DNA from 3 places in the Isoptericola sp. MSGPD8_1_ISO-PGPR-S23-394 genome. Region 1 is predicted to be linked to each of the others. Evidence: riboswitches for the same ligand, from Rfam matches in the RefSeq annotation. Region 1 holds a riboswitch; each other region holds the start of a gene.
What was found. Region 1 has a riboswitch for cyclic di-AMP ahead of AC3RJ8_RS03340 (C40 family peptidase). Riboswitches for the same ligand answer to the same signal wherever they lie in the genome.
Positions count from the first base shown of each region.

Region 1 (7,904 bases):
CGCCCACCTCGTGGCACAGGTCCTGCCCGCGCTGGGCGAGGCCGGGATCGCCGTGCCCGAGTTCTCGCTCGGCCAGCCGAGCCTCGACGAGGTGTTCCTGACCCTCACCGGCGCACCGTTGCCGGCGGACGAGACGAGCGACGGCACCGCCGTCGAGGAGGAGGTGGCCCGATGAGCGCCGTCGACATCAGCACGACCTCCCTGCGCGAGGCCGTGGCGCTGGACGAACGGCCGGCGCGGCCCTCCGCGGTCGCCACCTCGCTGACCTTCGGCTGGCGGGCACTGCTCAAGATCAAGCACGTGCCGGAGCAGCTCTTCGACGTGCTCGTCTCGCCGGTCATCTTCACCCTGATGTTCACGTACCTGTTCGGCGGGGCGATCGCAGGCTCCACGGATGCCTACATCCAGTTCCTGCTGCCCGGCATCCTGGTGCAGACGATCATCATCGTGACCGTGTACACGGGCTACACCCTCAACACCGACATCACCAAGGGGGTGTTCGACAGGTTCCGGTCGCTGCCGATCTGGCGCCCCGCCCCGATCGTGGGCGCGCTGCTGGGCGACACCGTCCGGTACACGATCGCGTCGATCATGTGCATCGGGCTGGGCCTGCTCATCGGGTTCCGGCCGGACGGCGGCGTGCTCGGGGTGGTCGCGGGGGTCGCGCTGCTCCTGGTGTTCGCCTTCGCGCTCAGCTGGATCTTCACCATCCTCGGCCTGCTGCTGCGCACCCCGAACGCCGTGATGGGGGTGTCGATGATGGTGCTCATGCCGCTGACGTTCGCGTCGAACATCTTCGTGGACCCCTCCACCATGCCGTCCGGGCTGCAGACCTTCGTGGACCTGAACCCGGTGTCGCACCTCGTCACGGCGGTGCGGGGTCTCATGGCGGGCACCGCGGACCTGGGTGAGGTCACCACGGTACTGATCTCCGCCGTCGTCATGACCGCGGTGTTCGCGCCGATCACGATGTACCTCTACCGCAACCGCCACTGACCCGTTCCCCGCCCCGCCGCCTCGCGGCGGGGCGGGGCCGGGCGGGTCGTGTGGGGAGGTCAGGCGGCAGGGTCGGCCTGCATCTCCTCGTCGCACTTGCGGGTGACCACCAGCACGGGGCACTGCGAGTGGTGCAGCACGGCCTGGCTGGTCGACCCGAGCAGCAGCCCGCGGAAACCGCCACGGCCCCGTGAGCCGACGACGACGAGATCCGCGGCGGAGGAGAACTCGGTGAGCAGCTCGGCACCGGACCCGTCCAGCACGTGCCGCTTGATCGTGATGTCCGGATGCTCGGCCTCGACCTGGTCCACGATGACGTCCAGCCCGGCCTTGACGTCGGCCAGCACCTGCTCGTGGTCGATCTGGGACGGCAACCAGGCGAGCACCCCGGCACCCGAGCCGAGCGGGACGCCGGCGACGGCGACCAGCTCGGCGCCCCAGGACTCCGCCTGCTCGACGGCGTGCCGCAGGGCGACCTCAGACGTCGGCGAGCCGTCCACACCGACGACGATCCGCCGGACCTCGTGCACGACGTCACCGTCGCGACGCTCCGGGTTCTCCGCTCCCTCACGGTGCGGGACCACGACGGTCGGACAGTGGGCGTGCGCGGGCAGCGCGGAGGAGACGGTACCGAGCAGCCGCTCCGCGAAACCTCCGCGTCCGCGCGTGCCGACGACGGCGAGGCAGTGGTCGCTCGACATCTCGACGAGCACACCGGCCGCGTCTCCCGTGGCGACGGTCCCTTCCACGGGGATGCCCAGCCCCTCGACGCGCGCCTGCGCCTCGGCGAGGACCGCCTTCGCCCCCTCGGCGATGGCCGTGTCGTCGAGAGCCGCGTACCCGCCGTCGAGCGATGCCGCTGTGAACGACGGCAGCGAATAGCTGCACACGATGTGCAGCCCCCATCCGACCCGCTGGGCGTACGTCGCCGCCCAGTCCAGGGCGTGCAGGCTCGCGGTGGAACCGTCGACGCCCACCAGGACGACCTCAGGACGTGTCATGTCGCGCCTCCCGTCATGCCCGGACCTCGACGTCCGGAACAACTGTGGTTCAAGCGTAACGAAAGACGGCCGCAAGGTGTAGCAAAGGACAGCACGACGCCCCGACCTTCACGGGGAACGTCGGGGCGTCGTGGATGCTGGGGCGGTCAGGTCAGCCGGTCACCCGCAGGTAGGTGGGGCTGGACTGCCAGATGCCGGACTGTCGCACGACCCAGCCACCGGGACGCGTCGCCTCGATCTGCTGGCCGTTGCCGATGTAGATCGAGATGTGTCCGGGCGACCAGATGAGGTCACCGGCACGAGCCTCCGACGCGGAGATGACGGTGGTGTTCGACGCGCTGCGGATCGCGCTGGAGGAGTGCGGCAGCGACACGCCGAGCTGGTTGTAGACGTAGGTCACGAGCCCGGAGCAGTCGAAGCCGGACGGCGACGCGCCACCCACGACGTACTTGACGCCGATGTAGCGGGCGGCGATCGAGACGGCCGAGGAGCCGCTCGCGCTCGCGGCGGGTGCCGCCGTGGACTCGGTGCTGGACGACTCGGTGCTCGACTCGGTGCTCGACTCGCTGGTGGACTCCACCGCGGTCCGCTCGGCCGAACGCGACGGCGCGACCTCACGCACCGGCTCCGGCTCGGGCTCCGGCGCCGCCTTGATCTCGGCACGCGCAGCGATCTTCGGCGTGACCTTCTCCACCGAGACCTTCGCCTCGGAGTCCACGGTCACGACCGGAGCCGCCTCCAGCGCCGAACGCGCCTGATCCGTCAGAGCACCCAGATCGACCGTGCTCAGCTTCTTCGCCGCGTCGCTGTCGACCGGAGCGGCGTGCGCCGCAGAAGCCCCACCGATCGTCGAGACCAGCAGACCACCAGCAGTGGCCACCACAGCAGCCCGACGACCGGCCGCCGCGGACGGCGCAGCCAACATCGGACGCCGCGCAGCGCGGTGCTTGCCGCGCGTCCTGGTAGATGCGTTCACGTCTTCCCTCTCCTGTCGCCTACGAGGTCAGCTGTCGGGTTCGGGTGGGAGAAATCACCCGGCCCCACAGAACCAGAGGTCCCGTGCGGCTTCACCCCAAGGACACCGTCACCGATGCCCACAAATGGGTCCCCCGCTCCTGCCGGCGGTCTTGGTTCCCCGACCGGTGGCAGGACTCGGCGTCCGGTCAGGATCCGGCAGAATGCTCCACCGGACGAGGAAACCGTAGCGGATCACGGCGCCCATGTCACGTTTAGGTCACGGTGACGAGGGATGGCCTCCGTCACCAGCCCCCTGGAGGTGCTGGAGGGCCCGCTGAGCGCCGGAGATCCTCCGCCCGCCCCCCTGTCGCGATACCCGAAGCAAGGCCTCCAGCGCCCCGGCATGGCGCAGCGGCGCACAGAGGCCGGGACGGCACGAGGCCCTGCCGCGCGTGGTGCGCGGCAGGGCCTCGTGGTGGCGTGGCGACCCGGGGGGTCAGCCGACGCGGATGAACGTGGGGTTCGACTGCCAGATGCTCCGGAACTGGATCGTCTTGCCCGGGCGCGGGGCGTCGATCTGGGTGTTGCCGCCGGCGTAGATGGCGATGTGACCCGGCGACCAGATGAGGTCGCCCGGCTGCGCGTCCGCGCGGGAGACGACCGTGCCGGCGTAGCGCTGCGCCGAGGAGGCGCGCGGGAGCGAGATGCCCGCCTGCGCGAAGACGTACTGGGTGAAGCCCGAGCAGTCGAAGCCGGACGGCGAGGTGCCGCCCGAGACGTAGGGCACACCCACGTAGCGCGAGGCGATCGAGATGATGGAGCCGTTGGCCGACGCGGGTGCCGCCGTGGACTCGGTGCTGGACGACTCGGTGCTCGACTCGCTGGTGGACTCCACCGCGGTCCGCTCGGCCGAACGCGACGGCGCGACCTCACGCACCGGCTCCGGCTCGGGCTCCGGCGCCGCCTTGATCTCGGCACGCGCAGCGATCTTCGGCGTGACCTTCTCCACCGAGACCTTCGCCTCGGAGTCCACGGTCACGACCGGAGCCGCCTCCAGCGCCGAACGCGCCTGATCCGTCAGAGCACCCAGATCGACCGTGCTCAGCTTCTTCGCCGCGTCGCTGTCGACCGGAGCGGCGTGCGCCGCAGAAGCCCCACCGATCGTCGAGACCAGCAGACCACCAGCAGTGGCCACCACAGCAGCCCGACGACCGGCCGCCGCGGACGGCGCAGCCAACATCGGACGCCGCGCAGCGCGGTGCTTGCCGCGCGTCCTGGTAGATGCGTTCACGTCTTCCCTCTCCTGTCGCCTACGAGGTCAGCTGTCGGGTTCGGGTGGGAGAAATCACCCGGCCCCACAGAACCAGAGGTCCCGTGCGGCTTCACCCCAAGGACACCGTCACCGATGCCCACAAATGGGTCCCCCGCTCCTGCCGGCGGTCTTCCGTGGGGCCGGGACGGCGGCAGGACTTGGCGGTCCGGCCCGGCACTCGGCGGAGGGCACTCCGGCGAGCGTGTCTGACCGTACCCGAACCCACCGGTGATGTCACGTTCCGATCACAGCCCGCCCGCCGCGGTGTCCCGTGCGTCGCGACGGGCCCGCGGGAACGGTCAGCGGGCCGCCACGAACAGGTGCTTGGCGAGGTCGTCGGGTAGCTCGAGGCCCTCGCTCGCGCCGTCGGCCTGGACGGCGTAGTAGTCGCCGAGCGTGCGGGCCTCGATGCGAGCCCCCGGCACCAGCCCGACGCGCTCGAGCCGGGCGAGGAACTCGTCGTCGACCTGCACGGGCTCGGCGATGCGCTGCAGGACGATCTCGACGTTCTCTGTCTGCCCGCGCAGGAAGGCGGGCAGCGACTGCACACCCTCGAGGAACGGCACGTCCTCGTACTGCTCGCCGAGCTCGGACAGCCCCGGGATGGGGTTCCCGTACGGGTCGTGGTGCGGGTGGTCGAGGAGGGTGACGAGGCGGCGCTCGACGAGGTCGCTCATCACGTGCTCCCAGCGGCACGCCTCGTTGTGGACGTGCTCCCAGTCCAGCTTGATCACGTCGGTCAGGAGCCGCTCGGCCAGCCGGTGCTTGCGCATGACGCGCGTCGCCTTCGCCTGGCCGTCGTCGGTGAGCTCGAGGTGCCGGTCGCCGGTCACGACCACGAGCCCGTCCCGCTCCATCCGGGCGATCGTCTGCGAGACCGTCGGACCGGAGTGCCCGAGGCGTTCCGCGATCCGCGCGCGGAGCGGCGTGATGCCCTCCTCGCCGAGCTCGTAGATCGTCTTCAGGTACATCTCGGTGGTGTCGATCAGGTCGGTCACGTCCACTCCCGTCTTGAGGCCCGGGCCTAGTCTATTCGCACACGTCACCGTTCCGGCGTCCGCCACCGGCGGCCGCCCCACCACGCCAGCCACGGAGTCCCCATGCCCCTCCAGATCCCCTCGTCGCTGCTGCCGTCCGACGGCAGGTTCGGTGCCGGACCGTCCAAGGTCCGCCCCGCCCAGGTCGACGCCCTGCGGGCGGCGGGCGACCCTCGGCGGCCGCTGCTGGGCACCTCGCACCGCCAGCCCGGCGTCAAGGACCTGGTACGCCGCGTGCGCACGGGTCTCGCGGAGCTGTTCGACCTCCCCCCGGGGTACGAGGTCGTGCTCGGCAACGGCGGGTCGACGGCGTTCTGGGAGGTCGCGACGGCGAGCCTCGTCCGGGAGCGGGCGCAGCACGCCGTGTTCGGCGAGTTCGGCGGGAAGTTCGCCGCAGCCACCCGCCGCGCCCCCTTCCTGGCGGACCCGGAGGTCGTCGAGGCCGCACCCGGCCGCGTCGCGCACCTCACGCCGTCGGCGTCCGTCGACGTGTACGCGACACCTCACAACGAGACCTCGACGGGCGCGATGGCCCCGGTGCGTCGCCCGGCCGGCTCCGACCAGCTCGTCCTGACCGACGCGACGTCGGGCGCGGGGGCCCTGCCGGTGGACCTGCGCGAGACCGACGTCTACTACTTCGGCCCGCAGAAGGTCTTTGGGGCCGACGGCGGGCTCTGGCTCGCGCTGTGCAGCCCGGCCGCGATCGAGCGCGCTGCCGTCGTGGAGGCGTCCGGAGGCGGACGCTGGGTGCCCGAGTTCCTGTCCCTGACGACGGCGTTGGCGAACTCCCGCCAGGACCAGACCCTGAACACCCCGGCCGTCGGGACGCTGGTGATGCTGGTGGAGCAGATCGAGTGGATCCTCGAGCAGGGCGGTCTGGAGTGGTCGAGCGGGCGGTCGGCGACGTCGGCCGGGATCCTCTACGACTGGGCGGAGGCCCGTGAGTGGGCGACGCCGTTCGTCGCGGACCCGGCGGAGCGGTCCACCGTGGTGGGGACGATCGACCTGGACGAGCGCGTGGACGCGAGCGCCGTCGTCGGCCACCTGCGCGACAACGGGGTCCTCGACGTGTTCCCGTACCGCAAGCTGGGCCGCAATCAGGTCCGAGTGGGGATGTTCCCCGCCGTGGACCCCAAGGACGTCGAGGCACTCACTGAGATCATGGATTTCGTCGTGGATCAAGTCATGTAGCCTTCGACGAGAAATTTCACCCGCTCCACTGCTAGCATTCCGGCGTTTCGTACAAAGCCGACATAGCAAAGGAGCTGGACGTGCCAGAGATGGAGCACTTCACCTACGGGCTGCTGACCCCGCTCGCCGGGTACATCGCGTCGTTCATCGGCTGCCTGACAGGACTGTCGGCCACCTCGCGGGCACGTGCGGCCACGGGCGCCGTGGCCAAGAGCGTCTGGCTCACCCTCGGCGGCGTCGCGATCGGCGGCACCGGCGTGTGGGTCATGCACTTCATCGCCATGCTCGGCTTCACCGTCGACGAGATGCCGATCAACTACGACGTCCCGCTGACCATCCTCTCCGCTCTGCTGGCGATGGCCGTCGTCACGGCAGGGCTGTTCCTCGTCGGGTTCCTCGGCGACAAGCTGCTCTACCTGCTGGTGGGCGGGCTGTTCGTCGGCCTGGGCGTGGCGAGCATGCACTACCTGGGCATGGCCGCGATGGAGATGAGCGGGGAGACCCACTACGACAGCCTCCTGGTCGGAGCGTCTCTGGTCATCGCCGTCGTCGCCGGCACGGCCGCGCTCTGGCTCTGCGTGAACGTCAAGGGCTGGCTGCTCGCGACGGTGGCCGCGCTGGTGATGGCCGCCGCGGTCGCCGGCATGCACTACACGGGCATGGCCGCGATGCACATGACCGGGCCGGCCCGCCGCCGGGCGGCACCTCGGCCCTGGAGCTGCTCGGCCCGCTCATCGCCGGGGTCTTCCTGAGCACGGTGGCGATGGTCTTCGTGGTCCTCATGTGGCCGACGGAGGACGAGATGCGCGAGCGACAGGCGCTCGAGGAGCGGATCACGCCCACGCCGGCCGGCTGACCCGACCCGCAGCAGCACGCTCGCGCGCCGTCAGGCGGCGCGGGCGTGCTCGCGCTCGACGGCGGGCGGGTCGAGGTAGACCACCTCGAGGTGCGGGCGGCTCAGCAGCCGGTAGCGCACCCGGAGGCGCCAGTTCCGGACGGCCCACGCCGTGGCGCCGAGCGCCACGAGGAGGGTCGCGATCGAGCCGATGAGGATCGCCCAGCGAGGGCCGAACGTCTCGCCGACCCAGCCGACGATCGGCGAACCGATCGGCGTCGCGCCGAGGAACACCATCATGTAGAGCGCCATGACACGCCCCCGCATCGCCGGGTCGGTCGAGGTCTGGATGGTGGAGTTCGCGGCGGTCATCATCGTCAACGACGCGAGCCCGACGGGGATGCACGCCACGACGAACGCCGGGAACGTCGGCATGAGCGCCATGACCGCCGTGGCGACGGCGAAGGCGAAGGCGGACCCGATCACCAGCCGCACGCGGGGGCGGTCGCGACGGGCCGCCAGCAGCGCCCCCGTGAGCGACCCGATGGCGAGCACCGACCCGAGCAGCCCGAACT
Region 1 covers NZ_CM176517.1:724,494-732,397, reverse strand. The annotation lists gene AC3RJ8_RS03360 (ATP-binding cassette domain-containing protein) at 1-175, shown strand, start outside; gene AC3RJ8_RS03355 (ABC transporter permease) at 172-996, shown strand; gene AC3RJ8_RS03350 (universal stress protein) at 1,056-1,997, opposite strand; gene AC3RJ8_RS03345 (C40 family peptidase) at 2,149-2,877, opposite strand; cyclic di-AMP (ydaO/yuaA leader) riboswitch at 2,974-3,165, opposite strand; gene AC3RJ8_RS03340 (C40 family peptidase) at 3,451-4,194, opposite strand; cyclic di-AMP (ydaO/yuaA leader) riboswitch at 4,246-4,403, opposite strand; gene AC3RJ8_RS03335 (iron-dependent transcriptional repressor DtxR) at 4,566-5,264, opposite strand; gene serC (phosphoserine transaminase) at 5,367-6,494, shown strand; gene AC3RJ8_RS03325 (MHYT domain-containing protein) at 6,584-7,246, shown strand; gene AC3RJ8_RS03320 (MFS transporter) at 7,381-7,904, opposite strand, start outside.

Region 2 (7,904 bases), 830 kb from region 1:
GACCCCGGCTCCTCTCATGGGTGCCCTGCTGCTCTTCGGGACCCGCGGTGCTCTCGCACGGTTCGTGCCCACGCATGAGGCCTTCTTCCAGGTCATGCGCGGTTCAGCGATCGAGATCAATGATGAGATCGGGGGGCCCCTGCTCGCCACCGCGGAGGAGCTCTTCTCTCGGTTCGCCGCATACAACTCCGAGGAGGAGATCGACGCCGGCCTCGTCCGCATCTCCTTGCCGCGTGTTCCCGAACGGGCTCTGCGCGAGGCCGTCGCCAACGCCCTCGTGCACCGGGACTTCACCATGATGGGCGCGATTCGCCTCCAGGTCGGCGACGATGCCGTCACCGTCTCGAGTCCCGGCTCATTTCCTCGAGGAGTGCGTGTCGAGAACCTTCTCGACAGCAGCCGGCCGCGCAGCAGGTCCCTCGCCGATGCGTTCAAGCGAGCCGGCGTCGTCGAGCGCACCGGCCGTGGGATCCCGCGCATGTTCGAGAGCGCGCTGCGCATCGGCCGTGACGCCCCCGATTTCTCCCGGAGCACGTCGGACGCCGTCGTCGTCACATTTCCCACCCGCGCGGCAGACGCATCACTCGCCCGGTTCGTGTTCGAGCAGGAATCGAGCCGGGGAACTCCCTTCCCGCTCGCTGATCTCCAGGTGCTGCACGAGCTCCGCCGGGAAGGTGATCTCAGTGTGCGCGGGGCGGCGCTCCTGCTGCAGAAGACGGAGACGGAGGCCAGAGATGCCCTGACCAGGATGCTCGAGGCAGGGCTGGTCGAGCCTCGTGGGGCTGGCCGGGGTCGCCGCTACCATCTGTCTGCCGCGACCTACCGCTCGCTCCGATCCGACCCCGACTACGTTCGCGTCCGGGGCTTCGACAGGATTCAGCAGCGTCAGATGGTGCTCACCTTTGTCCGTGCCCACGGGCGAATCACGCGCGGCATCACCGCAGAGCTCTGTGCGATCGCGCCGACCGAAGCGTCAGCGCTCCTGCGCGCCATGGTCGATGACGGGGAGCTGGAGCTGCGCGGTGAGCGCCGCGGCGCGCACTACGTCCTCACCGAGTCGAGCGACTGAGGCTCCGTACGAGGCCGACGACCTTCGTCCGGTCGCCGGGGCACGGACCCGGGCGCTCTCATCTTCTCCTCAGAATCACCTGTCAGACTGCCTCGTCAGCCCGACAGGAGGAGCAACATGTCCAAGCTCTCGAAGGCGTTCTCCCTGGCCAAGAAGGCGTACGACGCGCACCAGTCGTCCTCGCGGGGATCTGGTCCCACCGCGCGGTCCGGGCCGTCGGACTGGCGCTCGGTGCTGGAGAGCGCCGTCGGTGGCGGCTCCCGCCCGTCGGCCGCCCCGCCGTCGTCGTCCGCAGGGAATCCCCGCACGAACGTCCCCGACGCGGACCGGCAGGCCATCGCCCGCTACGACTACCTGATGCGCACGGCCGAGCCGCACGAGGTCGAGCAGGTCCACGCCGAGGCGTTCGAGCGCCTCACGCCGCAGCAGCGCGAGGCGGTGCTGCAGCGCATGCGGGCCGACCTGCCGGCGAACGAGCAGCCGCGGTCGGCGAGCGTGGCCGACCTGTCTCGGGCAGCCGGTCGGTCCGAGGCGCGCCGGCCGGGCTCCATGCGCGCGATCCTCGCCAAGGTCGGGACCGGTGGGGCCGTGGCGGGTGCCGCCGTCGGCGCCGTCGGGCTCCTGGGGGTGGTCGCGGCCGGCGCTGCGGTGAGCAGCGTCGCCGGGCCGCTCCTGGCGGAGGCGGGGAACCTGGGGGTCGACTTCGACTCGCTCGCCTCGGGGATCGACCTGGGTGCGCTCGACGTCGGTGCGCTCGACGTCGAGGGCCTCACCTCCCAGGTCGGCGACGCCGGGACGGAGGCGGTCTCGGGGATCGGCGACCAGGTCTCGGAGGCCGGTCAGTCGCTGTCCGACCTCGCGGGCGGGTTCGACGTGCGCGACCTGTTCTGACGCGGGCGGCTCACGAGCCGTCGACGAGCAGGTCGACGGTGACGAGCACGTAGTCCTCGTCGCGCAGGTCGTCGATGATCTTCGGCACGGCGTCCACCGTGGTCGGGTGGATGTCGTGCAGGAGCACGTTGCTGCCGTCCTGCACCTGGTTCGCCACCTGACGGCGGACGTCCCGCGCGTCACGGGACTCCCAGTCCCGGCTGTCGAGGCCCCACAGGACGACGTCGAGTCCGGTGCGCGTCGCGAGCGATCGGACACGGCCGTCGACGTCGCCGTACGGGGGTCGCAGCAGGAACGGGGTGAACCCGGTGGCGTCGGTGACGGCGTCCTGGGTGCGGCGCAGCTCGTCGCGCACCTCGGCGTCGTCGAGGGTCGTGAGCTGCGGGTGGTTCCAGGTGTGGTTGGCCACCAGGTGCCCGCCGTCGACGACGGCCTGCGCGACCTCGGGCCGGGCGGCGACGTTGTCGCCCACCATGAAGAAGGTGGCGGGGGCGTCCTTGCGCTCGAGGATCCGCAGCAGCCGTCGGGTGTCCGCCACCGGGCCGTCGTCGAAGGTCAGCGCGACGCACTGGTCCACCCGGCAGTCGACGCCGTCGTCCCGGGCGTCCGCGCGGCTCTCGTCGACGATCTGGTCCAGCCGGTCCGTCCACAGCGACTCCGTGGTGCCGAGCAGCGTGTCGCGCAGGGCGACGGCCTCGTCCGGGTCGACGGCCGCGACCCCGGCGTCGAGGACCGTCTCGGCCTCGGCCACCGCCTCCTCGAGCGGTCGGAGCGTGCTTGCCCCGACGGTCCCCTCGAGGTCGGTCACGGCATCTGCCGCCTCGGTGGTGGCGGTCCGGAGCTCGTCGTGGGCCCACTGCCGGCGGGCCTCGACGACGGCGTCGCGCGCCTCGGCCACGTCGTCCGCCGCGGCGTCGAGGTCGGAGGGTGCCGGGTCGGAGCTCTCGACCACCTCGACCTGCACCCGCGGCAACGTCTGCGGACGGAACGGGTTCGGCCGGGTGACCTCCTCGACGGTGCGCGTCGTGACGGGGTAGGTCACCTCGGCGTCGCGGAGCCTGCCGGCCTCGTCGAGCGCGTCGGCGAGCGGTGCGCGGACGGCGTCGTCGGCCACCTGGCCCTCGCTGTCCGTGAGCACCGGCCGGGCCGCCTCGATCGCGTCGTCGAGGGCATCGAGGCTCGCGGTGTAGTCGGCCTCGGCGCGGGCGCGGGACGTCTCGGCCTCCTGGGTGACGCGGGCCACCTCGGCCTCGTGCTCCGCCGCGGCGTCGACCCAGGCCCGGTGCTCCAGCACGCCGACGACGACGGCGCCCACCGCGAGGAGGAGGACGACCGCCGCGGCGATCCACCACGCCGCGCGGCGACCCCGGCCGGGCGGGCGTGCGGCCGGCAGCTGTTCAGGGTCGGGTCCCGACGTGCTCACAGGGCGATTCTCTGGCGTCCGAGCCGTTCGGGCCAGCCCGGACCTGTCACGGCACGAGCGTGGACTCCCAGTGCCACGGCTCGGGCTTGGACCCACCGGGCTGCGCCCAGTCCGGGTTGACCCAGCCGAGGGCGGGCGCGTGCTCGTGGAGCCATGTACCACGCTCGCCGGCGTAGGTCTCGGGGCAGAGGTCGACGGCCAGGCCCCAGCCGTGGTTCGAGGTCCCCGGCGTGGCGGCCAGGTACCCCTTGGCGGCCTTCGTGGCGACCTGCTGGTCGTAGGAGCGGTAGCCGTCGGTGACGCACATCGGCTCGCCGAACCGTGCGGTGTAGAGGTCGTTCAGCTCGGCCAGGGAGCGGGCGACGTCGGCGCGGACGAGCACGGCGCCGTCCCACGGCGCGCAGAGCTGGTCGCTGGGCAGGCGCCCGTTCGACCAGCCGTCCTGGACGGGGGTGTCGCACCCCGGCGGGTTCTCGGGCGTGGGCTCCGGGGCGGGCTGGATGGTGCGGTCCTTGCGGGGGACGCGCTCGTCCGTGCGGGACACGGCCAGGTCCCGGTCCACCGTCACCGCGGGCGCCTGCCGCGCTGCCGGCGCGGCGGCAGCCCCTGGAGCGGCCGCTGCTGCCGGAGCCGCCGGCGCGGCGGGCGCGGTCGGGGCGGCCTGGGCGACGGGTGCCGGTGCTCGCGTGGTCGTGGCGGCGTCGTCGGTGGTCGTGGTGCGGACGACCGGTCCGGCCTCGGCCAGGTAGGTGCCGCCGGTGGCGAGCACCAGGGCGGCGGCCGCGGTGAGGGACAGCGTGGCCCGGGGTGCCGCGGAGGAGCGTCGCCGGGGCTTCTCGGCGAGGTGGCGACCGCGGACGGGTTCGCGCCGGGACCGGCGGGTTCCGGCCGGGGCGGGACCCTGCTGTGCGTGCTTCATGCTGCCGGTCCAGAGGTCCGACGGCGGTGGTCCGGTGGTGCGGCTGCGCGCGGGCACGCGTCGTTCATCGGTGCTCTCCTGACGCCTGCGGGGTTAGCTGTCGGGTTCGGGTCGGAGACTGACCCGGCCGGCGGCGCCGGCTTCACCCCGAGGGCGCTCGTGACGCCCGTGAAGTGGGTCCCCCGTCCCTGTCTGGTCCTGGAGCAGCGGATGGTGACAGGGCTCGGCGGCCCATCCGTGCACCTCGCGGGCGCGAGGTGAGGAGACCATATCCCCTGCGTGCGTGATTGTCACGAATCTGTAACGGTGGTGGTCAGCACCATCGAGCCGCCGTCGAACCGCGACCGTCCGCTCCCTGCCGGGGACCGGTCCGGCAGTGTGACGGAGGTCTCTCTTGACCTCAACGATGGTCGAGGTCCTACGGTCGAACAGTTCCACCCCGCCACGGAAGGACGGATCCACGATGACCGGATACACGCTGCCTGACCTGCCCTACGACTACAGCGCGCTCGAGCCGCACATCAGCGGCAAGATCATGGAGCTCCACCACGACAAGCACCACGCCGCCTACGTCGCGGGGGCGAACACGGCGCTGGAGAAGCTGGCCGAGGCCCGCGAGTCCGGCGACCTCGCCACGGTGAACCTCCACGAGAAGAACCTCGCGTTCCACCTCGGCGGGCACACCAACCACACGATCTTCTGGCACAACCTCTCGCCCGAGGGCGGCGGCGAGCCCGAGGGCGAGCTGGCCGAGGCCATCAAGGACCAGTTCGGCTCCTTCGCCGCCTTCCAGGCCCACTTCGCCGCCACCGCGACCGGCATCCAGGGCTCCGGATGGGCCGTGCTCGGCTGGGACTCCCTCGGTCAGAAGCTGCTGATCTTCCAGCTCTTCGACCAGCAGGCCAACGTCCCGGTCGGCATCGTCCCGCTGCTCATGCTCGACATGTGGGAGCACGCCTTCTACCTCGACTACCTCAACGTCAAGGCCGACTACGTCAAGGCGTTCTGGAACATCGCCAACTGGCGCGACGTCGCCGCCCGCCTCGACCGCGCCCGCACCCAGACCGCAGGCTTCATCGCCTGAGGCCCACCCGTCGAGCGTCTCTGTTCCTCCCGGACCTACGGCTGATCTCGGAGGAATCGAGACGCTCGACCGGTCTTCGCCTCCCGAGGCCCAGCGAACCGGTGCCTGCCAACGACCAGGAGGCATGCACCGGTAGGCCCCCCGGCCCCGCGACGACACGGTGTCCGCACCCAACTGGTTCGGGCGCGGCTACGCCATCGCCTCGACCGTGCGGGTGGTGGCCGGGCCGGAGATCTCGATGTCGCGCAGCACCTCGGCGTCGGTCAGCGCCGTGCGCAGGTCGCGGCGGACCGCCGGGTCGTCCACCCGACCCTTGCGGGCGCGCGGGGCGGGCCTGCCGTCGTCGATCACGGCGGCGAGCGTCTCGGAGCTTGCTGCGTACGCTTCCTCGGCCTCGGCACGGGAGTCCTCTGCCGTGGCGTCCAGGCGCGCGACGTCACGCGGTGAGCGACGTGTCTCCGCAGAGGTGCACGGGCATGCCCAGACCGGCGAACAGCGCCGCCTTGGCAGTCAGCGCACGGTCGGCGGTCTCGGCGTCGGTGGCGTAGGCGACGTTGAGGTGGTTGGCCTTGTGCCGCGCCATGAACTGGTCGCGGCTGACGCCGTGCAGGACGGCGTGCATGATCGGCCACTCAGGGTTGGTGGCCTCCTTGCGGCGCCGGGTCTCATGCTCGGGCAGCTCGACCACGGAGGCGCGACCGAGGTCGACCTGGAGGATGCCGTCGGCGATGTAGACGCGGGACCACACGATCTCGCCCGGTCGGCAGACACCGTTGACGGTGGAACCGCCGGCAGGAAAGAACACCGGGTCCTGACGCCATCCCTCGGCTCCGGAATAGCCGCCGGCCAGGTGTGATGCGGGCACGGAACCGGAGATCTCGAAGACCCAGACGAAGCGCCCGTCGTACTCCTCGCCCCAACGGACGTCGTGCAGCGTGGTGGCAGGGTCGAGGCCCATCGCGGTCCAGATGCGATTGGTCACCAGAGCATCGACGGCGACACCTTCGTCCGCCTCGTTGAAGTGCGGCAGGGCACGACCTTCCCAGAGCACGCGCTGCCCGTCACGGGAGCGCACGGGGGGCCGCTGGACGTTGTTGAGCAGGCCCTCGGCCAGGTCCGACGCGGGCGAGAGATCCTTGAGTCCCTGCTGGTACTGGATCCCGACGGCGTCCAGGCCGAAGTCGTCCGCGATCCGCAGCGCGGCGATGTACATCTTGTGCTGCCATCGCAGCTGGGAGGCGGTGAGTTCCGTCTTCTCGTCGGTGCCGAGCCGGAACGTCATCCCGGCGTCCTCCAGCCAGCGCTGGACGGCGTCGGCCTCGGCGTCGGGGACCCGCTGCATCTCCGCCCAGAGCGCCGACTGGGACAGGCGCTCCTTGTAGATCCCGATGCGGTTGAGCAGCTCGTCGTCGAAGATCGCGTTGTACATGCCCATGCAGCCCTCGTCGAAGACGCCGATGATGGCCTTCTCGCGCAGGAGCTGGGCGGACAGGACCTCGCCGAGCTGCGTCTCGGGAGAGTCCGGCAGCGTGGGCAGCGGGTGCACGTGCGAGGTGTCGTGCTCGATGGTCCCCGTGGTGATCCACGAGCTGACGGAGTCCTGGAACCACTGGTCGCTACCGTCCACGGTCCACACCGTGGAGTACGGACGTCCCATCTTGGTCATGCCGGCGTTGAGTCCGAGCAGACCGACCAGCCCGGGCCAGTCACCGGCGAAGTTGGCGACGGTCAGGATCGGTCCCCGATGAGTGCGGAGGCCGGCGAGGACGTGATGGCTGTACTGCCACACGGCCTGCGCGACGACGAGAGGTGCGTCCGGGGGGATCGTGGCGAACACGTCGAGCCCCATGCGTTGGGAGCTGATGAAGCCGTGACCCGTGGCGGGGTCGATCCCGTTGGCCCGCGAGACCGTCCATCCGTGCCGGGCGAAGGTTTCCTCGACGATGCGTTCCAGCTCGACCTGGGTGGGCCAGCCGGCGACGTTGGCGGACTCGCGCAGGTCTCCGGAGGCGACGAGGTAGACCGTCCTCTCGGGAGCAGGTGACTCGGGCAGGAGGTCGGGGACGTCGTAGCTGGTGGTGCTCATGAGTGCTCCTTCGGGGCGTGCCGTGATGGTGGCGGGCGGCGCGAGTCAGCGCGACAACGCGTGCACGACGTCGCGCGTGGCGGGGTAGAGGTCGCGGTAGTGCGCGTACAGGCGGTCGTAGGTGTCCCGCTGGGACAGGTCGGGCTCGCAAGTGGCGGCCGGCGGGTTCCACCGGGAGGCGTCGACGTCGTCGACGAGCCCTGCGGCGAGCATGGCGGAGCCGTAGGAAGCGCCGATGGTGCTGGTCGGCAGGACCTGCCGCAAGCCCGTGACGTCCGAGACGATCTGGGTCCACAGGCCGCCACGGGTCCCGCCGCCGACGGCGACGACACGGTCGATACGGGCGCCGGCGGCCTGCATGGTCTCGATGTTGTGCCGGACGCCGAGGGCGGTGGCCTCGAGCGATGCCCGGTACAGGTCGCCGCGGGTGTG
Region 2 covers NZ_CM176517.1:3,839,963-3,847,866, reverse strand. The annotation lists gene AC3RJ8_RS17710 (RNA/DNA-binding domain-containing protein) at 1-1,069, shown strand, start outside; gene AC3RJ8_RS17705 (cation-transporting ATPase) at 1,187-1,960, shown strand; gene AC3RJ8_RS17700 (polysaccharide deacetylase family protein) at 1,971-3,383, opposite strand; gene AC3RJ8_RS17695 (M15 family metallopeptidase) at 3,430-4,359, opposite strand; cyclic di-AMP (ydaO/yuaA leader) riboswitch at 4,371-4,521, opposite strand; gene AC3RJ8_RS17690 (superoxide dismutase) at 4,766-5,386, shown strand; gene AC3RJ8_RS17685 (hypothetical protein) at 5,576-5,737, opposite strand; gene AC3RJ8_RS17680 (fucose isomerase) at 5,823-7,472, opposite strand; gene AC3RJ8_RS17675 (FGGY-family carbohydrate kinase) at 7,518-7,904, opposite strand, start outside.
Region 2: it holds a riboswitch for cyclic di-AMP, as region 1 does, so the genes downstream of both, AC3RJ8_RS17695 (M15 family metallopeptidase) here and AC3RJ8_RS03340 (C40 family peptidase) in region 1, are expected to answer to the same signal.

Region 3 (7,904 bases), 1.3 Mb from region 1:
GGTGCTCTACCGTCGCCGCACCGTCCGCTGAGGGGCGGGCCCGGACCTGGGCCGCAGGGACCGTCGTGACGACCGGTCGGGGATGATGAGCGCATGACCGACGCGACGGACGTGCCCGAGCTGCCCCCTCGTCTCGCGCTCGCCTGGGGGGTCGCCGAACGCCCCGAGAGGGCGCCCCGGCGGGAGCTGAGCATCGAGCGGATCGTCGAGGCCGCCGTCGAGATCGCCGACGCCGAAGGGCTCGCCGGCGTCTCGATGGCGCGCGTCGCCAAGCGCCTCGGCTTCACGACGATGTCGCTGTACCGGTACGTCACCAGCAAGGACGACCTGCTGCTGCTCATGCAGGAGGTCGCCTTCGACGTCGTCTTCCCGCCGGCGCACGACCCGGCCGACTGGCGCGCCGAGCTGCGCGAGTGGGCGCTGTTCACGCTCGCCGCGTACCGGCAGCACCCGTGGGTGCTGGACATCCCGATCAGCGGCGCTCCCCTGACACCGAACAACCTGCGGGCCGCCGACGCCGGCCTGCGGGCCCTGCGCTCGACCCCGCTCACGGACGGCGCGAAGGTGGCCACGATCCTGCTGGTCAACGGCTACACCCGCAACGCGGCGCTGCTCGGCCGGGACCTGCAACGCGCCGCCGAGGAGAGCGAGGGCACGTACGACCCGAGCGCCATCGCCGACACCCTCCGCATGCTCGTCGACGAGGTCCGGTTCCCCCATCTGCGCCCCCTCGTCGAACGCGGCACCTACGTCCCGGAGGTTCCCGAGCTCGACGAGGTCGACGACGTGGTCTGGGGTCTCGAACGCACCTTGGACGGCGTGGCAGCGTTCATCGCGCGGCGCACCGACGAGGACCCGACGGGCGACAGCACGGGCGCGGCCAGCGAGCAGGCCGGCGAGCAGGCCGGCGAGCAGGCCGACGCCGCAGAGGCCGCCGCGACCGCCGCCGTCGTGGAGGCCTACGCCTCCGACGCGAAGGTCAAGAAGGCGGCGGCGCGGCGCAAGGAGGCCGAGCGCAAGGTGCGCGAGGCGCGGAAGAAGGTTCGCGAGCTCGAGAGGTCGTGGGCGGAGGCCTCCCGGTCAGAGGCCGAGGTCGCCCGGCAGGCGGCAGCCCGCGCGGTCGCCCGCCCGGCTGCTCAGCGGTAGTGACCGATGGCGCGGACGGCAGGCCGCGGGAGGACCCGCAGCAGGGCCGACCCGGCCTTGTACCGCAGGGACGGCGTCGAGATGACGACGCCGCGGCGGACGTCGGCGAGCGCCTGCGCCACCACCGTCGGTGCGTCGAGCCAGCCGGCCGACGGGATGGACGCCGTGTCGAGCCCGGCACGCTCGTGGAACTCCGTGCGCACGAAGCCGGGGCACAGCACGGTCGCCGTGACACCGGTGCCCCGCAGGTCGACGGTGAGCCCCTCGGTGAAGGACCGCACGTAGGCCTTGGCGGCCGCGTAGGTGCCGCCCGTGGTCAGCGCCGCCACGGAGGCCACGTTGAGGACGGCGCCGCGCCCTCGGGCGGTCATCTGCCCGACGGCGGCGTGCGTGAGCTGGACGACGGCGCGGACCATGACGTCCACCGCGCGCAGCTCGGCCTCGACGTCCCCGCCGACGAACTGCTGAGCCGTGGCGAACCCGGCGTTGTTGACCAGCAGCCCGACGGGGCGCCGTCCGTCGTCCGGCTCGTCACCCGTCACCGCCAGGCGCTCGGCGACCCGGGCGACGTCGTCAGTCACGGACAGGTCCGCCGGCAGGACCTCCACCTGCACACCGGCGGCGGCGCGGATCTGTCCCGCCACCTGCTCGAGGCGCTCGGTGGTGCGGGCCACGAGCACGAGGTCGTGGCGCGCGGTGGCGAGCTGCCAGGCGAACTCCAGTCCGAGGCCGGCGGTAGCACCGGTGACGAGCGCGGTTCCCATGACCGCACTCTAGAGGGTTCCGCGCGCCGCCGGGACCCCGGCCCGGCGGCGCGTATCGCCCCGGACACCGCCACGTGGGACCGGCGGTCGCCGGTACCGTGGCGCCCGTGCGGATCGCCACGTGGAACGTCAACTCCCTGCGGACCCGGCTGGACCGGGTGCTGGCCTTCCTGGAACGCTCGGGCACCGACGTGCTCGCGATCCAGGAGACGAAGTGCCGGGACGACCAGGTGCCCCGCGCCGCCTTCGAGGCGGCCGGCTACGAGGTCGCCCACACCGGGTACCACCAGTGGAACGGGGTCGCGATCGTGTCGCGGGTGGGACTGGCGGACGTCGAGGCGTCGTTCGTCGGCCAGCCGGCGTTCGGCAAGCCCGACCAGGAGCCCCGCGTGGAGGCCCGCGCCCTCGGCGCGACGTGCGGCGGGGTGCGCGTGTGGTCCCTCTACGTGCCGCACGGCCGGTCCTTGACCGACCCCCACTACGCGTACAAGCTCGCCTGGCTCGAGAGGTTGCGGACCGACGCCGCGAGCTGGCTCGCGGCGGACCGCTCGGCCCCCGTGGCACTCCTCGGCGACTGGAACGTCATCCCGCGCGACACCGACGTCTGGGACCCGGCCGCGTTCGACGGGCACACGCACGTCTCGCCCGCGGAGCGTGCTGCCTTCGCGGCCTTCGAGGACGTCGGGTACACCGAGGTGACCCGCGAGCACGTGCCCGCCGAGCACACGTACACCTACTGGGACTACCAGCAGCTCGCCTTCCCTCGGAACAAGGGGCTGCGGATCGACTTCGCCTACGCCTCGCCGGCCCTGCGCGAGCGGGTCCGCGCGGTGACGATCGACCGCGACGAGCGCAAGGGCAAGGGGGCGAGCGACCACGTCCCCGTGGTCCTCGACCTCGCGGACCCCTCGCCGTCGCGCCGATAGGTTGGTGCCCATGACCGACGTGCCCGACCGTCCCGAGGACCCGCAGTTCGTCTCCCCCGGTCCGGGGACGGGCCCCGCAGCGGAGGGCGCCCCGGGCGACGGCGGGACGCCGGGACTCGCCGGGCCGCCCGCACGCCCGGGGGTCGCGCCGGGGCACGTGCCCGGAGCGACCGCGGACGACCCGGACGCCTTCGGTGCCCGCTGGGGCGCCCCTGGTGGCCCGACCGCGGCGGAGCGCGCGGCGGCGCGCCGTCGGGCCCGGGCGTGGGTGGTCGCCGTGCTGGGCGTGATCGTCCTGGTGGTCGCCGCGGCCGCCGGTGGCGCGTGGGCGGTGAACCGGGCGCAGGAGCAGGCCTGGGAGCCCGTGGCGGCGGACCTCGACGAGCCGCGGCAGGTCAACGCCGTGCAGCTCGTCCTCGGGTCCTGCGTGGCCGAGCTGCCGGACGGGTCCGCCGTCGCGACCGTCGAGGTGGTGCCCTGCGCGGACGAGCACGTCGTGCAGGTCGTCGGCCGCCACGACTCGGCCGGGGACGAGGTCTGGCCGGGTTCCGAGACCCTGACCGCCCGCGCGTCCCGCGCGTGCGGCCCGGAGCTGCTGGGCCCGCGGGCCCAGGAGGCGGGCGCCGGGGACGACCTGAGGTGGGTCGTGTGGACACCGAGCGAGGAGTCCTGGGCCGAGGGCGACCGTGCCGGACTGTGCGTCGCCGTCGGGGACGCTCCGCGCACCGGCACCCTTCTGGAGTGACCGACGTCACGCGAGATGTGAAGGCCGCCCCTCGACCTGCGTGAACGCCGGTCATCGGCCTGCACGGCCCGCGTGACAAGCCGACGAACCGGGACAGATCGTCTGGTCGTCTTGACCGGTTTCGCCCCGGCAAGAGCCGATCGGGCCGAAGATTCCGGCATGCGCCGGCGGCCGAGATCCTTCACAGGTTCTCCGCGAAGCACCCCGAGAACGCGCCGTGACCTGATTGTGATCTGTTGCGAGCGCGGGCTAGCGTGCCCGGGTCGCCCCGTCTCCGGGGTGAACGGTCGGACCGCAAGCCCAGTGCTGCCGGTGGTCCGGCATCACCGAACCCACGGCAGCAGCGGGAGAACCACGTTCTTCGGCCGGACTCGTTCCGGCCTCGGGGTTAAGCCGTCTCACGACGGCGGGCCATCACTTCTCGGCCTCATCCGACAGCTCATCTCGCAGGCTGGAGAGGTACCCATGTCCATCACCCAGCACAGCCCTGCGCGCCCGCAGGACGCCGGCGCACCGCGCCTGCGACGCTCCGTCGTCGCGATCACGCTCTCCGCCGCGCTCGCGGGCGGGACCCTCGTCGCCGGGGCCACCACGGCCTCCGCCGCCCCGTCCACGACCACCTCGGCCACGACGACCACCCTGTCGGCCGTCGGGCAGAGCATCGTCGCCGCGAAGAAGTCCAAGTCTGCCGTCAAGGTCTCCGTGTCCCGCAAGGTCGCGAAGCAGGGCAAGGGTAAGACCCGCCCCCGCTTCACCGTCCACGCCACCAAGCACGGCGAGCCGGTCAAGGGTCGCGTCCGCCTCTTCGTCGACGGCAAGAAGGTCAACGTCAAGAAGCTCAACAAGAACGGCATCGTGCGCATGAAGCCGGTGCTGAAGCGCTACGACGTCGGCAAGAACCGGATCCGCCTGACCGTGGTCCCCGCCCGGTCCACGGGCCTGGTCAAGGCCAAGCGCTACCGCACCATCACGATGAAGGCGAAGCAGACCGGCGGCGCGAAGGTCGTCAAGGTGGCCAACCGCTACGTCGGCCACCGGTACACGTACGGCGGCACCAGCCCGTCGTCGGGCTTCGACTGCTCGGGCTTCACCTCGTACGTCTACCAGAAGGCCACCGGCAAGAAGCTGCCGCGCACGACGTCGGGGCAGCGCAACGCCGGCAAGAAGGTCTCGCGCAGCAACGCCCGACCGGGCGACATCGTCTACACGCCCGGCCACGTCTCGATCTACGCCGGCAACGGCAAGATCATCGAGTCCGCCCGGCCGGGTGTCGGGGTCGTGAAGCGCAGGATGTGGCAGGACAACCCGACGTTCGTCCGCATCTGATCGACCGCCGAACAGGAACCTGGGCCCGTATTCCTCCGTGAATACGGGCCCAGGTTCCTGTTCGGCATTCCACCAAAGGTCGTAGCCCAGGTTCCCCCTCCCGCCGGAAGCGACGACGACGTCGCTCCGGACAGGCTGGAGTCCTCGCGCCGCTCCCGGCGCGGACACCACGAGAGGGGACCACGTGCCCGCCATCCAGATCACGGGGCTGCGCAAGTCGTACGGCCCGTTCGACGCCGTCCACGACGTCGGCTTCACCGTCGAACCGGGACGCGTCGTCGGGCTGCTCGGCCCGAACGGCGCCGGCAAGACCACCACGCTGCACGTGCTGCTCGGTCTCGCCGCGCCGACCGCCGGCCAGGCGCTCGTCCACGGGCGCCGCTACGGCGACCTCGACGACCCCGCCCGCACGGTGGGTGCCCTGCTCGACGCCGGCGGCCTGCACCCGGGCCGCACCGGCCGCGACCACCTGCGCATCCTCGCGCTGGCCGGGGACCTGCCCGCGCGCCGGGTCGACGACGTCCTGGCGCTCGTCGGGATGACGCCGGCCGCCGACCGCCGCGTGCGGACCTACTCCCTCGGCATGCGCCAGCGGCTGGGCCTCGCCGCCGCCCTCCTCGGTGACCCGGCGACCCTCGTCCTGGACGAGCCCGCCAACGGGCTCGACCCGGCCGGCATGCGCTGGTTGCGCGAGCTCCTGCGCGGGTTCGCGGACGACGGCGGCGCGGTGCTGCTCGCCAGCCACGTCCTGTCCGAGGTGACGCAGGTCGCCGACGACGTCGTCGTGCTCGGCCAGGGCCGGGTCATCACCGCGGGCCCGCTCGACGAGCTGGCCCGGGACAACCCCCTCGAGTACGTCTACCTCGACCTCACCGCCGCGACCGAAGGAGTGCGTTGATGTTCCTCGCCGAGCTGCTCAAGCTGCGTTCCACCCGAGCCCCGTGGGTGGTCGGCATCGTCGCCCTCGCCGGCGCCGTGCTCGTCCAGTCCACGACCCTCCTCCTGCCTCGCCTGGCCGACCGGCTCGGTGGCCTCGGCGGCACCTCGTCCGAGATCGCCACCGACCTGGTGCCCGACCTCACCGCCCTGACCGACCTCGGCTCGGCCTCCGTCCAGCGCGGCATGCTCGACCTGCTCGGCAACGGGCCCTCGGGGGCGGGGTCGGTCGGGGTCGCGACGCTCTGCCTGCTCATCCTCGGCGTCCTCGCCGGCACCACGGACTTCCGCACCGGTGGGGTCGTCCCGACCGCGCTCGTCCAGCCCTCCCGCACCCGGGTGCTGCTCGGCAAGGCCGGTGCGACGGCGGTCGCCGCGCTGGTGATCGGTGTCGCCCTCGCGGTCGTCACCGCTCTGGGTCTCGCCGTGGCGATCGCGACGACGCCTGGGGCCGGGCTCGCGATCAGTGGCGCCGACGCCCTGGCCACCTGGGTGCGCGGGCTGTGCGTGCTCGTCGCGCTCGCGTGGCTCGGTCTCGGCGTCGGAGTGCTCGTCCGCGGTCAGGTGGCGGCGATCGTCGTCCTCGTGGGGGCGGCGTTCGTCGAGCCGCTCGTCCAGGCGACCGTGGCGCTGCTCTCCGGCGGGACGTCGTCGGCGATGTCGTGGCTGCCGCTGACGCTCGGCTCGCTCGCGTCCACGGGGCCGGGGGCGTCCGGCATCCTCGGCGGGAGCGCCGCGTTCGGGGCAGGAGCGGCCCTGGCCGGCCTCGCCGTCTGGGTCGTCGTCGTGCTCGGCGGCGGCGCGGTGATGTTCCGGCGCCGGGACCTGACGTAGCCTCGGCGCAGCGACCGACGGACGGGAGGCAGCACCGGTGATCGGTACTCTGCGCGCGCGTCTCGCCGCCACGACCACCCTGCACCGCGACGCCCTCCTGGGCGCCGCGGTCGGGGTGGTGACCGTCGCGCTGTTCCTCGTGGTCGAGCGGGTCACGGTCGACGAGGTGCTCCCCCTGGTCGCCCAGGGCACCGTCGACGCACGCCCGGCCGGCGCCCGCGTCGCGGTGGTCGGTGTCATCCTCGGGCAGGCGATGCTGCTGACGGTGCGTCGTCGGTCGCCGCTGCTGTGCCTGGTCCTCACCACGGCAGGTCAGGTCGCCCTCGTGGCGGTGCTGCCCCCGCTGATGTCCTTCCAGACGCCCGCCACCCTCGTGGCGGCCTACTCGGTCGGCGCCTACGTCCCCCGCCGGGTGGCGCCGTGGGTCGCGGCGGGCGCCGGCGTCGTCCAGACGCTGCTCGCCTTCGTGCTCACCGGGCCGCTCCCGGCCCAGGTGCCCGGCGCCGGCACCGTCGCCTCCCAGCTCTGGACGGGCCTGCTCTCCGCGGCGCTGGCGTATGTCGCCGCCGCACTCGTCGGGGCGTACGTCGGCACGCGCCGCGAGCTGGAGGCGCAGCTGCGCGAGCGGGTGGCCCAGGCCGAGCGGGAACGCGAGGCACGCGCCGCCCAGGCGGTGCTCGAGGAGCGCGGACGCATGGCCCGCGAGCTGCACGACGTCGCCGCGCACCACCTGTCGGGGATCGTCGTGCAGGCGGCCGCGGCGGAACGCCTCGTCGCGACGGACCCGGACCGGGCCCGCGAGTCGCTGCGCTGGATCCGCACCCAGGGCCGGTCGACGCTGGACGACCTGCGCCTCGTCGTCGGGCTGCTGCGCTCCGGCGACGGCCCGACGGGCCGCGACGCGCGGGACGCCCGGGACGGGGACGCACCCCAACCCGTCCTCGACGACCTGCCGGCGCTCCTCGAGCTCGCCCGGTCGACGGGTACCGACGTCCGGCACGAGGTGCGGGGTCGACCGGCAGACCTCCCGGCGAACGCCCAGCGCACCGTCTACCGCGTCCTGCAGGAGTCGCTCGCGAACGCGCGGCGGCACGCGCCGGGACAGCCCGTGGGAGTCGTGCTCGACCACCGGCCGGCCGAGCTGGTGCTCACCGTGCGCAACCGCGTCGCGGTGGGCGGCGGGGTCGCCGGCCGGTCCGACGACCGGCCGGGAACCGCGACACCGGG
Region 3 covers NZ_CM176517.1:3,411,225-3,419,128, forward strand. The annotation lists gene AC3RJ8_RS15685 (ABC transporter permease) at 1-31, shown strand, start outside; gene AC3RJ8_RS15690 (TetR/AcrR family transcriptional regulator) at 94-1,146, shown strand; gene AC3RJ8_RS15695 (SDR family NAD(P)-dependent oxidoreductase) at 1,137-1,910, opposite strand; gene AC3RJ8_RS15700 (exodeoxyribonuclease III) at 2,018-2,836, shown strand; gene AC3RJ8_RS15705 (septum formation family protein) at 2,847-3,581, shown strand; cyclic di-AMP (ydaO/yuaA leader) riboswitch at 3,896-4,045, shown strand; gene AC3RJ8_RS15710 (C40 family peptidase) at 4,047-4,907, shown strand; gene AC3RJ8_RS15715 (ABC transporter ATP-binding protein) at 5,092-5,805, shown strand; gene AC3RJ8_RS15720 (hypothetical protein) at 5,805-6,677, shown strand; gene AC3RJ8_RS15725 (sensor histidine kinase) at 6,715-7,904, shown strand, end outside.
Region 3: it holds a riboswitch for cyclic di-AMP, as region 1 does, so the genes downstream of both, AC3RJ8_RS15710 (C40 family peptidase) here and AC3RJ8_RS03340 (C40 family peptidase) in region 1, are expected to answer to the same signal.